Regions from separate parts of the Saccharothrix xinjiangensis genome, predicted to be linked through region 3. Evidence: riboswitches for the same ligand, from Rfam matches in the RefSeq annotation. Region 3 holds a riboswitch; each other region holds the start of a gene.
What was found. A riboswitch is a leader RNA that binds a small molecule or an ion and turns the genes downstream of it on or off. The one in region 3 is predicted to bind glycine.
Positions count from the first base shown of each region.

Region 1: it holds a riboswitch for glycine, as region 3 does, so the genes downstream of both, gcvH (glycine cleavage system protein GcvH) here and gcvP (aminomethyl-transferring glycine dehydrogenase) in region 3, are expected to answer to the same signal.
Region 2: it holds a riboswitch for glycine, as region 3 does, so the genes downstream of both, gcvT (glycine cleavage system aminomethyltransferase GcvT) here and gcvP (aminomethyl-transferring glycine dehydrogenase) in region 3, are expected to answer to the same signal.

Region 1 is NZ_BAAAKE010000021.1:79,487-82,722, reverse strand. Features, by position in the region: gene ABD223_RS31125 (L-serine ammonia-lyase) at 38-1,402, opposite strand; gene gcvH (glycine cleavage system protein GcvH) at 1,405-1,785, opposite strand; glycine riboswitch at 1,909-2,003, opposite strand; gene ald (alanine dehydrogenase) at 2,201-3,236, shown strand, end outside.
Region 2 is NZ_BAAAKE010000002.1:145,356-148,591, forward strand. Features, by position in the region: gene glyA (serine hydroxymethyltransferase) at 1-411, opposite strand, end outside; gene gcvT (glycine cleavage system aminomethyltransferase GcvT) at 431-1,531, opposite strand; glycine riboswitch at 1,643-1,732, opposite strand; glycine riboswitch at 1,734-1,825, opposite strand; gene ABD223_RS05995 (DUF3817 domain-containing protein) at 1,888-2,190, opposite strand; gene ABD223_RS06000 (hypothetical protein) at 2,206-2,577, opposite strand; gene ABD223_RS06005 (helix-turn-helix transcriptional regulator) at 2,838-3,236, opposite strand, start outside.
Region 3 is NZ_BAAAKE010000023.1:100,135-103,370, forward strand. Features, by position in the region: gene ABD223_RS32735 (bifunctional nuclease family protein) at 1-274, shown strand, start outside; gene ABD223_RS32740 (MerR family transcriptional regulator) at 1,037-1,612, shown strand; glycine riboswitch at 1,872-1,961, shown strand; gene gcvP (aminomethyl-transferring glycine dehydrogenase) at 2,116-3,236, shown strand, end outside.

The DNA.
Region 1 (3,236 bases), on a different contig from region 3:
CCACGCGCCAACGCGGGGCCGGGTGTCACCGCGACCGTCAGCACTCGATCACGTTCACCGCCAGCCCGCCCCGGGCCGTCTCCTTGTACTTGTCCTTCATGTCCCGGCCGGTCTCCCGCATGGTCTTGATGACCTTGTCCAGCGACACGAAGTGCGACCCGTCCCCCCGCAGCGCCATCCGCGCCGCCGTGATCGCCTTGATCGACGCCAGCGCGTTCCGCTCGATGCACGGGATCTGCACCAGCCCGCCGATCGGGTCGCAGGTCAGCCCGAGGTTGTGCTCCATCGCGATCTCGGCCGCGTTCTCGACCTGCTCCGGCGTGCCGCCCAGCACCTCGGCCAGCCCGCCGGCCGCCATCGAGCAGGCCGAGCCCACCTCGCCCTGGCAGCCCACCTCGGCGCCCGAGATCGACGCGTTCTCCTTGAACAGCACGCCGATGGCGCCCGCGGTCAGCAGGAACCGCACCACGCCGTCGTCCGAGGCGCCCGGCACGAACCTCGCGTAGTAGTGCAGCACCGCGGGCACGATGCCGGCCGCCCCGTTGGTCGGGGCCGTCACCACCCGGCCGCCCGCGGCGTTCTCCTCGTTCACCGCCAGCGCGAACAGCGTCACCCAGTCCATCACCCGCAGGGGGTCGGTGGCGTAGTGCTCGGCCGCCAGCAGTTGCCGCATCTCCGCGGCCCGCCGCCGGACCTTCAAGCCCCCGGGGAGGACGCCGGTCTCGGTGCAGCCCCTCTCGACGCAGTCCTGCATGACCCGCCAGATGTGCAGCAGGCCGCCCCGGACCTCGGTCTCGTCGCGCCACGACAGCTCGTTGGCCAGCATCACCCCGCTGATCGGCAGCCCGGTCTCGCGGGTCCGCGCCAGCAGCTCGTCGCCGGACTTGAACGGGTGCGCCAGCGCCGTCCGGTCCGCCTTGATCCGGTCGGCGCCGGCGGCCGTCTCGTCGACCACGAAACCGCCGCCGACCGAGTAGTACACCGCCGAGTCGACGACCTCCGACCCGGCGTGAGCGGTGAAGCTCATGCCGTTGGGGTGCAGCGGCAGCGACTTGCGCCGGTGCATGACCAGGTCGTCGTCCTCGGTGAAGGCGATCTCCCGCGCACCGCCCAGCCGGAGCCTGCCGGACGCGCGGATCTCCGCGACCCGGGCCTCGGCCGCCGCCGGGTCGACCTCCTCCGGCCGGTGCCCCTCCAGCCCGAGGAGCACCGCCTTCGGGCTGCCGTGGCCGTGGCCGGTCGCGCCGAGCGAACCGAACAGCTCCACCCGCACCCGGTTCACGGACGCGAGCGCGGGCCGCAGCCTGGCCGCGAACATCGTCGCCGCGCGCATCGGGCCGACCGTGTGCGAGCTGGACGGGCCGATGCCGACGGAGAACAGGTCGAACACGCTGATGGCCACGATCAGGCCTCGGTCAGTTCCGCGTACTTCGCCGCGGTCAGCAGCCCGGTGGCCTCCTCGACCGCCACCTTGAACAGCCAGCCGCGCCCGTACGGGTCGTTGTTGATCAGCGACGGGTCGGTGACCACGGCCGGGTTGACCTCGACGACCTCGCCGGTGACCGGCGCGAACAGCTCGCTGACCGACTTGGTGGACTCCAGCTCGCCGCACACCTCGCCGGACGTCACGCGGGTGCCCGCCTTGGGCAGGTCGACGAACACGATGTCGCCCAGCGACTCGGCCGCGTACGAGGTGATGCCGATCGCCACGGGGTCCTGGGCGCCCGGCGCCCAGTCGACCCACTCGTGCTCGGGCGTGTACAGCAGCTTCTCCGGAAAGGTCACGACAGCGCTCCCTGGGTGGTGGTCCTGGTTCCCCCACTCTGTCCTGGGACCTGAGAGCTTCGCCGCACGAAGCTGCGGCTTGCACCGTGGGTGCGCGCTGTGGAGCACGCTTTCCAGAGTCGCCTCACCCGAGCGGTTCTCGCTGCCTGAGAGTGTGCGGGGTGCTTGCTCCTTCGGCGCCCCGGGACGGTGCCCGGGGTCTCTCCCGCGCGGGTTCCGGCGTCTCTGCGCGACGCCGCGGCCGATGTTCAGTTGACTTGCCCGCACGCTAGGTGGCGGGTGGGACGGGTGTCAACGCGCCGGTCGACTTGTCCTGCCGGCACAACCGGGCCCCCGGCCGTTCGTGCCGGGAGCACGATGACACCGCGAACCGGGTAACCGACCTTTGGTGCAACGACGGCCGAAGGAGCCCACCGTGCGGATCGCAGTTCCCCGCGAGATCAAGAACCACGAGTACCGCGTCGCGCTGACCCCGGCGGGCGCCCACGAGCTGACCACGCGCGGCCACGACGTCTACGTGGAGGCGGGCGCCGGGCTCGGTTCGGCCATCACGGACGAGGAGTACCTCGCCGCCGGCGCCAAGGTGCTGGCGAGCGCGGACGACGTGTGGACCGAGGGCGAGCTGGTGCTCAAGGTCAAGGAGCCGGTGGCCGAGGAGCACCCCCGGCTGCGCGAGGGCCAGGTCCTGTTCACCTACCTGCACCTGGCCGCCGACCGGCCGCTGACCGAGGCGCTGCTGGCGTCCCGCACCACCGCCATCGCCTACGAGACCGTGCAGAGCCCGAACGGCGCGCTGCCGCTGCTCGCCCCGATGTCCGAGGTCGCGGGCAGGCTCGCGCCGCAGGTGGGCGCGTTCGCGCTGATGAAGCCCTCCGGCGGCCGGGGCGTGCTGCCCGGCGGCGTGCCCGGCGTGCACCCGGCGCGCGTGGTCGTCATCGGCGGCGGCGTGGCGGGCCTGAACGCGGCCACCATCGCCGCGGGCATGGGCGCGGACGTCGAGATCCTGGACACCAACGTCGACCGGCTGCGGCACGTCGACGCCCTGTTCCAGGGCCGGCTGCGCACCGTCACGTCCACCCGGTACGCGGTCGAGCAGGCCGTGCGCGAGGCCGACCTGGTGATCGGCGCGGTGCTGGTGCCCGGCGCCAAGGCCCCGAAGCTGGTGTCCAACGAGCTGGTGGCGCAGATGAAGCCCGGCTCGGTGCTGGTGGACATCGCGATCGACCAGGGCGGCTGCTTCGCCGACTCGCGGCCCACCACGCACGCCGACCCGACCTACCAGGTCCACGACTCGGTCTTCTACTGCGTGGCCAACATGCCCGGCGCGGTGCCGCGCACGTCGACCTACGCGCTGACCAACGTGACCCTGCCGCACGCCGTGGCGCTGGCCGACCGGGGCTGGAGGGAGGCGCTGCGCGCGGACGCGTCGCTGGCCCTGGGCCTGAACGCGC
Region 2 (3,236 bases), on a different contig from region 3:
GGAGAAGTTGATCCTCATGCCGTGCGTCAGGTGGCCGCCGTGCGCCAGGTCCAGGCCCAGGATCGTGTCGCCGGGCTGGAGCAGGGCGAACATGGCGCACGCGTTGGCCTGCGCGCCCGAGTGCGGCTGCACGTTGGCGAAGCCCGCGCCGAACAGCGCCTTGACCCGCTCGATGGCCAGCCGCTCGATCACGTCGACGTTCTCGCAGCCGCCGTAGTAGCGGCGGCCCGGGTAGCCCTCGGCGTACTTGTTGGTCAGCACCGAGCCCTGCGCCTGGAGCACCGACACCGGCGTGAAGTTCTCGGAGGCGATCATCTCCAGCGTGCTCTGCTGCCGGTGCAGCTCGGCGGCGACCGCGTTCGCGACCTCCGGGTCGAACTCCGCGAGGGAGGTGTTGAAGTGCTCGGACATGTGGATCTCTCTCCTGGGGTCAGCTGGTTCGCTTGTAGAACGGCAGGGCGACGACTTCCACCGGCTCGTGCTTGCCCCGGACGTCGACGAACAGCGACGTGCCCGGCCGGGTGTGGTCGACGGCCACGTAGGCCATGGCCACCGAGTAGCCCAGCGTCGGCGACAGGGCGCCGCTGGTGACCTCGCCGATCGGGTCGCCCGCCGCGTCCAGCACCGGGTACCCGTGCCGCGGCGCGCGGCGCGAGGTGGTCTTCAGGCCGACCAGGGTGGTGTCCACGCCCCGCTCGGCGACGGCGGCCAGCGCGTCGCGGCCGACGAAGTCGCCCGGCTTGTCGAGCTTGACCACCCGGCCCAGGTTCGCGTGGAACGGCGTGCGCTCGCGGCCCAGCTCGTTGCCGTACAGCGGCATGCCCGCCTCCAGGCGCAGCGTGTCGCGGCAGCCGAGGCCGGCGGGCTTCAGGTCGTGCGGCGCGCCGGCCTCCAGCAGCGCCCGCCACACGTGGGGCGCGTCGGCCGGTGCGGTGAACAGCTCGAAGCCGTCCTCGCCGGTGTAGCCGGTGCGGGCCAGCAGCACGGGCTTGCCCGCCACCTCGGTCGGGTAGGAGGCGTAGTACTTGACCGTCGACAGGTCGGTGGGCGTGAGGCCTTCGAGGATCGCCGTGGAGCTCGGGCCCTGGACGGCGAGCAGCGCGTAGTCGGTCGAGCGGTCCTCGACGGTGGTGTCGAAGCCCTCGGCCCGCGCCACCAGCGCCTCGTGCACCACGGCCGCGTTGGAGGCGTTCGCCACGACCAGGTACTCCTGGTCACCCAGCCGGTAGACGATCAGGTCGTCGACCACGCCGCCGTCGGCCTCGCAGATCATGGTGTAGCGGGCGCGGCCGACGCCGATCGCGGAGGCGTGCCCGACCAGGGCGCGGTCCAGCGCGGCGCCCGCCTCCGGCCCGGTGAGCACGATCTCACCCATGTGGGTCAGGTCGAACAGGCCCGCCGACGTCCGCACCGCGCGGTGCTCGGCCAGCTCGCTGTCGTAGCGCAGCGGCATCCGCCAGCCCGCGAAGTCGGTGAACATGGCGCCCAGCGCCTCGTGCTCGGCGTGCAGGGGCGTGCGGCGGCTTTCCATCAGGCGCGGTCCTCCGGGGGTGCGGACATGCCGGTAGCGCCGACCGGTCGGGTCGGCGGGCACGTGTGGGAGATGACACGGTCCATCGGAGACTCCTCGTCTGAGTGAGCCTCCCCCTCTGTCATGAGCCTGAGAGCTTCGCCGCTGGTGAGCGGCTTGCACCGTGGGCGAGGCGCACCGGGCGCCTGCTTTCCAGAGTTGCCTTCATCGGCGGTAGCTGTGCCTGAGAGATTCCGGGGAGGGGTTGCTCCTTCGGCGCCCCAGCTCACCTGGGGACTCTCCCGCGCGACGTCGACGGCCGTGTTCAGTTGGTACCGCCAGACGCTAGGCGGGCCCGGCGGCCCGGTCAACCCTGGTCACAGGGCCTTGCCGGTCCGGAGGCTCTCCACGACCCTGCGCTCGGCGTAGAACGACACGAACGGGATCGTGCCGGCGAGCAGCACCAGGGCCGTGGCCTTGATCGACCAGCGGGCCTTGAGCGCCAGGTCGACGGTCAGCACCAGGTAGATCGCGTAGAGGAAGCCGTGCACCGGGCCGACGATCCGCATCATGGTCTCGCTGTCGCCCACGTACTTGGCGAACATGGCGGCCACGAGCAGCAGCAGGCCGACACCGACCACGTAAGCCATGAACCGGAACCTGGTCAACGCGCCGTTCATCGCCCTACCTTCGCTTCACCGCTGGTCCCGCGCGTGCAACTCGGCGAGCATGCGGTTGTAGGCCGCCAGCTCGTCGTCCTCGTCGTCGTGCGCTCTCCTGACGGGCTCAACCGTAACGACCCGGCCGGCCGGGTCGCCCACCGGCTCCTCGGCCGGGTTGGCGGCCTCCGCCTTGCGCTGGGCGTCCAGCTTGCGGATGCGCCACACCATGAAGGCGGGGAAGAGGCCGAACAGGGGCCACTGGAAGACGTAACCGAGGTTCTGGAACGTGCCGCCCGCCTCGGAGAACCGCGCCCACTGCCAGTAGGCGAGGCCGCAGCACACGATGAGGGAGAGCAGGCAGACCAGCGCGATGGCGGTCCGCTTGGGGGTGATGAGGCCCGGCACGAACTCCAGGGTACTTCGCGTGCCGAGCAGGTCGAACGGTCGGGTTTGCCGAGTTCACCCGGTTCACCCGGTTCGGCTCGGTGCGGGTCCGTGCGCCTCTTCCGTGCGCCTCTGTCGGTCGCGGCATCCCTGCCGGTCACGGCGGCGTGCCGGTCACGGCGGTGCGCTCGGGACCCGTGTTGGGCGAGGGCTCCTCCCGCAGGAGCCCACCCCTCGGGCTTGGGCTCCCGACCACAGGAGCCCGCCCCTCTCGTTCCGGACTAGGCCACGCCGTCCCGGCGTTGCCTCTGCAACCTGGCCACGCACCAGGCCGCCGCACTGCCTCGACGCAGGTGCTGGAGCACCGTCATCGGTCCGAGCCGACGACCGAGGTCGGCGGGCGTGAGCCCGGCCGCCCGGTAGTCCAGAGCGCGCTGGTCCAGCGGGCTGATGCCCGCGTCCCACCACTGCTCCGCCTCGGACAGGTCGCCCACCAGCTGCCAGTAGCTGGCGGCGGCCGCGAGCAGGGCCTCGGGCACCTCGGGCGCCCGCTTCCGCATCGCCGCCACGTAGGCGGGGTCAGCGGACTCGACCCGCACCAGGCCACGGGGACCACCACTCGCCCGCTGCACGGGGATGCCGGGGGACGGCGGGGCTTCCGCGAGCCACGCGTCCTTGAT
Region 3 (3,236 bases):
CCTCGGCCGGCAGTTGGAGCAGGTGCGGATCACCGACCTGCAAGAGGGCACGTACTTCGCGGAGCTGGTGTTCGACGGCGACGTGCGGGTGTCCGCGCGCCCCAGCGACTCGGTGGCGCTGGCGCTGCGGATCGGCGTGCCGATCCACGCGGAGGAGTCCGTGCTGGCCGAGGCCGGGTTGATCATCCCGGACGAGCAGGAGGACGAGGTCGAGAAGTTCCGCGAGTTCCTCGACTCCGTGTCGCCGGAGGACTTCCGGGGCGCCGACACCTGAGTCGCCCACCAGGCCTGACGGGCCTGATGGGCCTGATGGGCCTGACGGGTTCACCAGGCCCGACATGCTTGAACAGGGGTCCCCTGCCCAGGGGACCCCTGTTTTGATTTTGCCGGTTCGCGCGTGGAGGCGGAAGAAACGGGGCGCGATCTGTGGACAACCGCGGCGGGCGGTAAGGCGGAACCTGGTCCGCGGACAGTGGTGGCAGGTGGCAGGTGGCGCGTGCGGACAGGCTCTGTGGACAACCGCGGTGAGCTGTCAGGGGCGCGCAGGGTCGATCGCCGCCAACCCCCCCGCCCCACTGGTCGGGCGAACCTCGACCGCCGCCCCCGCCGCGGGTCCGAGCCACCCCCCGGTCGGCCCGGACCCGGACCTCGTCAAACCACCGCCGCCCAGTCTCAACCCGCGGCGGGCGGGTAACACCTGCGAGAGGCTCGGCCACTGTTCCGAACCCCTCGCAGGCGTGTGCGGTGCGTTGTGGATCAACCCCGCGTGCCACCCCCCGGTGTCACACTTATGGATTACACAACGTCAGCAATTCTCTGCTAAACGATCACTAAACGTCACCCGAATGGCTTACAACGGCCGACTCTCTCAACCTCTACCTCAGGTTGAGGTCAGACACGTCCCGCGCGTCGCGTTGACCTGCCCCCTAGGCGGTCTTACCGTCGAGCTCAGGTGAATTGCCACGGTGTGATTCGAGCGCCGCGGCGGCTTCACGTTGGTCGCCGGTCGTCGTGACCGGACCGAGGGGAGGCAGGCGTGGTCGAGGAAGCGCCCATCATCCGGGCCGGTTCCGGCTCCGGCGAACAGGGCGAGCTGTTCCCGGACTCCTCGCTGCCGGACGAACTCGTGGGGTACCGCGGCCCGGCCGCGTGCCAGATCGCGGGCATCACCTACCGCCAGCTCGACTACTGGGCCCGCACCGACCTGGTCAGCCCGACCATAAGGAGCGCACACGGCTCCGGCAGCCAACGGCTGTACTCGTTCAAGGACATCCTCGTCCTGAAGGTCGTCAAGCGGCTCCTGGACACCGGCGTCTCGCTCCAGAACATCCGGGTCGCGGTCGACCACCTCCGCCGCCGCGGCGTGCAGGACCTGGCCCGCATCACGTTGTTCAGCGACGGCACCACGGTCTACGAGTGCACCTCGCCCGAGGAGGTCGTGGACCTGCTCCAGGGCGGCCAGGGCGTGTTCGGCATCGCGGTCAGCGGCGCCATGCGGGAGATCAGCGGCACCATCCACGAGTTCCCCGCCGAGCGCGCGGACGGCGCCGAGATCGTGCCGGCCCCGAACGACGAGCTGTCACGCCGTCGCCGCACCCGCGCCACCGGCTGAACCACCGGACGCCCGCGCCGCCGATCCCGGGCGCCGACACCGAACACCGATCCGGACCGGGCGCACGCCGAACCCGTGCACCGAATCGGAGCACGAACAGGTCCACCGACCACGGCGTGAACACGGCGTGCTACAGGCGGGTACCTCGGGGGTGCCCGCCGGAAAACCCGGTCAAACCCGGTTGTCCAGCCATTGAGATCCACGTCGCGCCCGCGGGACCGGCGCGTCCCCTGCCAGGTACGATTCGCGGGCAGTCGCTTTATCCCGCGCGGGAGAGTCCGAGTCCGCTCGGCGCCGAAGGAGCAAATCCTCCCCGGAACCTCTCAGGCGCAAGGACCGTGCGGGTGAGACGCCTCTGGAAAGCGGGTCGGGCAAGAAAAGACCCCGCCGACGGTGCAAACCCGGCCACCACCGGGTGAAGCTCTCAGGCGCCCGGCGACGGGCAGGAGACAGAGGGGGAGGGCAACGGCAGCAGTGTGCCCGTAGCCCCGGAGGCGACACCCATGACGCAGGACCGCATCCCCCTCGCCGCTCTTGAGCACGGCACCCCCTTCGCCGACCGGCACGTGGGCCCCCGGCCCGCCGAGCTGGCGCGCATCCTCGACGTGATCGGCGTCGGCTCCCTGGAGGAGCTGGCCCAGCGCGCCGTGCCCGAGGCGATCCGCGAGCGCGACCTGGTGCTGGACCTGCCCGCGCCCGCCACCGAGACCGAGGCCCTGGCCGAGCTGCGCGCCCTGGCGGCCCGCAACCGCCCGATGACCCAGATGATCGGCCTCGGCTACCACGGCACCACCACGCCGCCGGTGATCCGCCGCAACGTGCTGGAGAACCCCGCGTGGTACACCGCGTACACGCCCTACCAGCCGGAGATCTCCCAGGGCCGCCTGGAGGCCCTGCTGAACTTCCAGACCGTCGTCGGCGACCTGACCGGCCTGCCGCTGGCCAACGCCTCCATGCTGGACGAGTCCACCGCCGCCGCCGAGGCGATGACGCTGGTCCGCCGCGCGGGCCGGGCCAAGTCGAACAAGTTCGTGGTGGACGCGGACACGCTGCCGCAGACCCTCGCCGTCATCGAGACCCGCGCCGAGCCGCTGGGCATCGAGGTCGTCACCGCCGACCTGTCGCAGGGCCTGGAGGGCCTCGGCCTGGGCGGCGACTTCTTCGGCGTGCTGCTGTCCTACCCCGGCGCGTCCGGCGTGGTCCGCGACCACGCGTCGGTCGTCGAGGAGATCCACCGGGCCGGCGCGCAGGCCGTCGTGGCCGCCGACCTGCTGGCGCTGACCCTGCTGCGCCCGCCGGGCGAGATCGGCGCGGACGTGGTCGTCGGCACCACCCAGCGCTTCGGCGTGCCGATGGGCTTCGGCGGTCCCCACGCCGGCTACATGGCCGTCCGCCAGGGCCTGGAGCGGCAGCTGCCGGGCCGCCTCGTCGGCGTGTCCGTCGACGCCGACGGCAACCCGGCCTACCGGCTGGCGCTCCAGACCCGCGAGCAGCACATCCGCCGCGAGAAGGCGACCAGCAACATCTGCACCGCGCAGGTCCTGCTGGCCGTGGTCGCCTCCATGTACGCCGTCTACCACGGCCCCGAGGGCCTGAAGGCCATCGCGACCCGCGCCCACCGGAT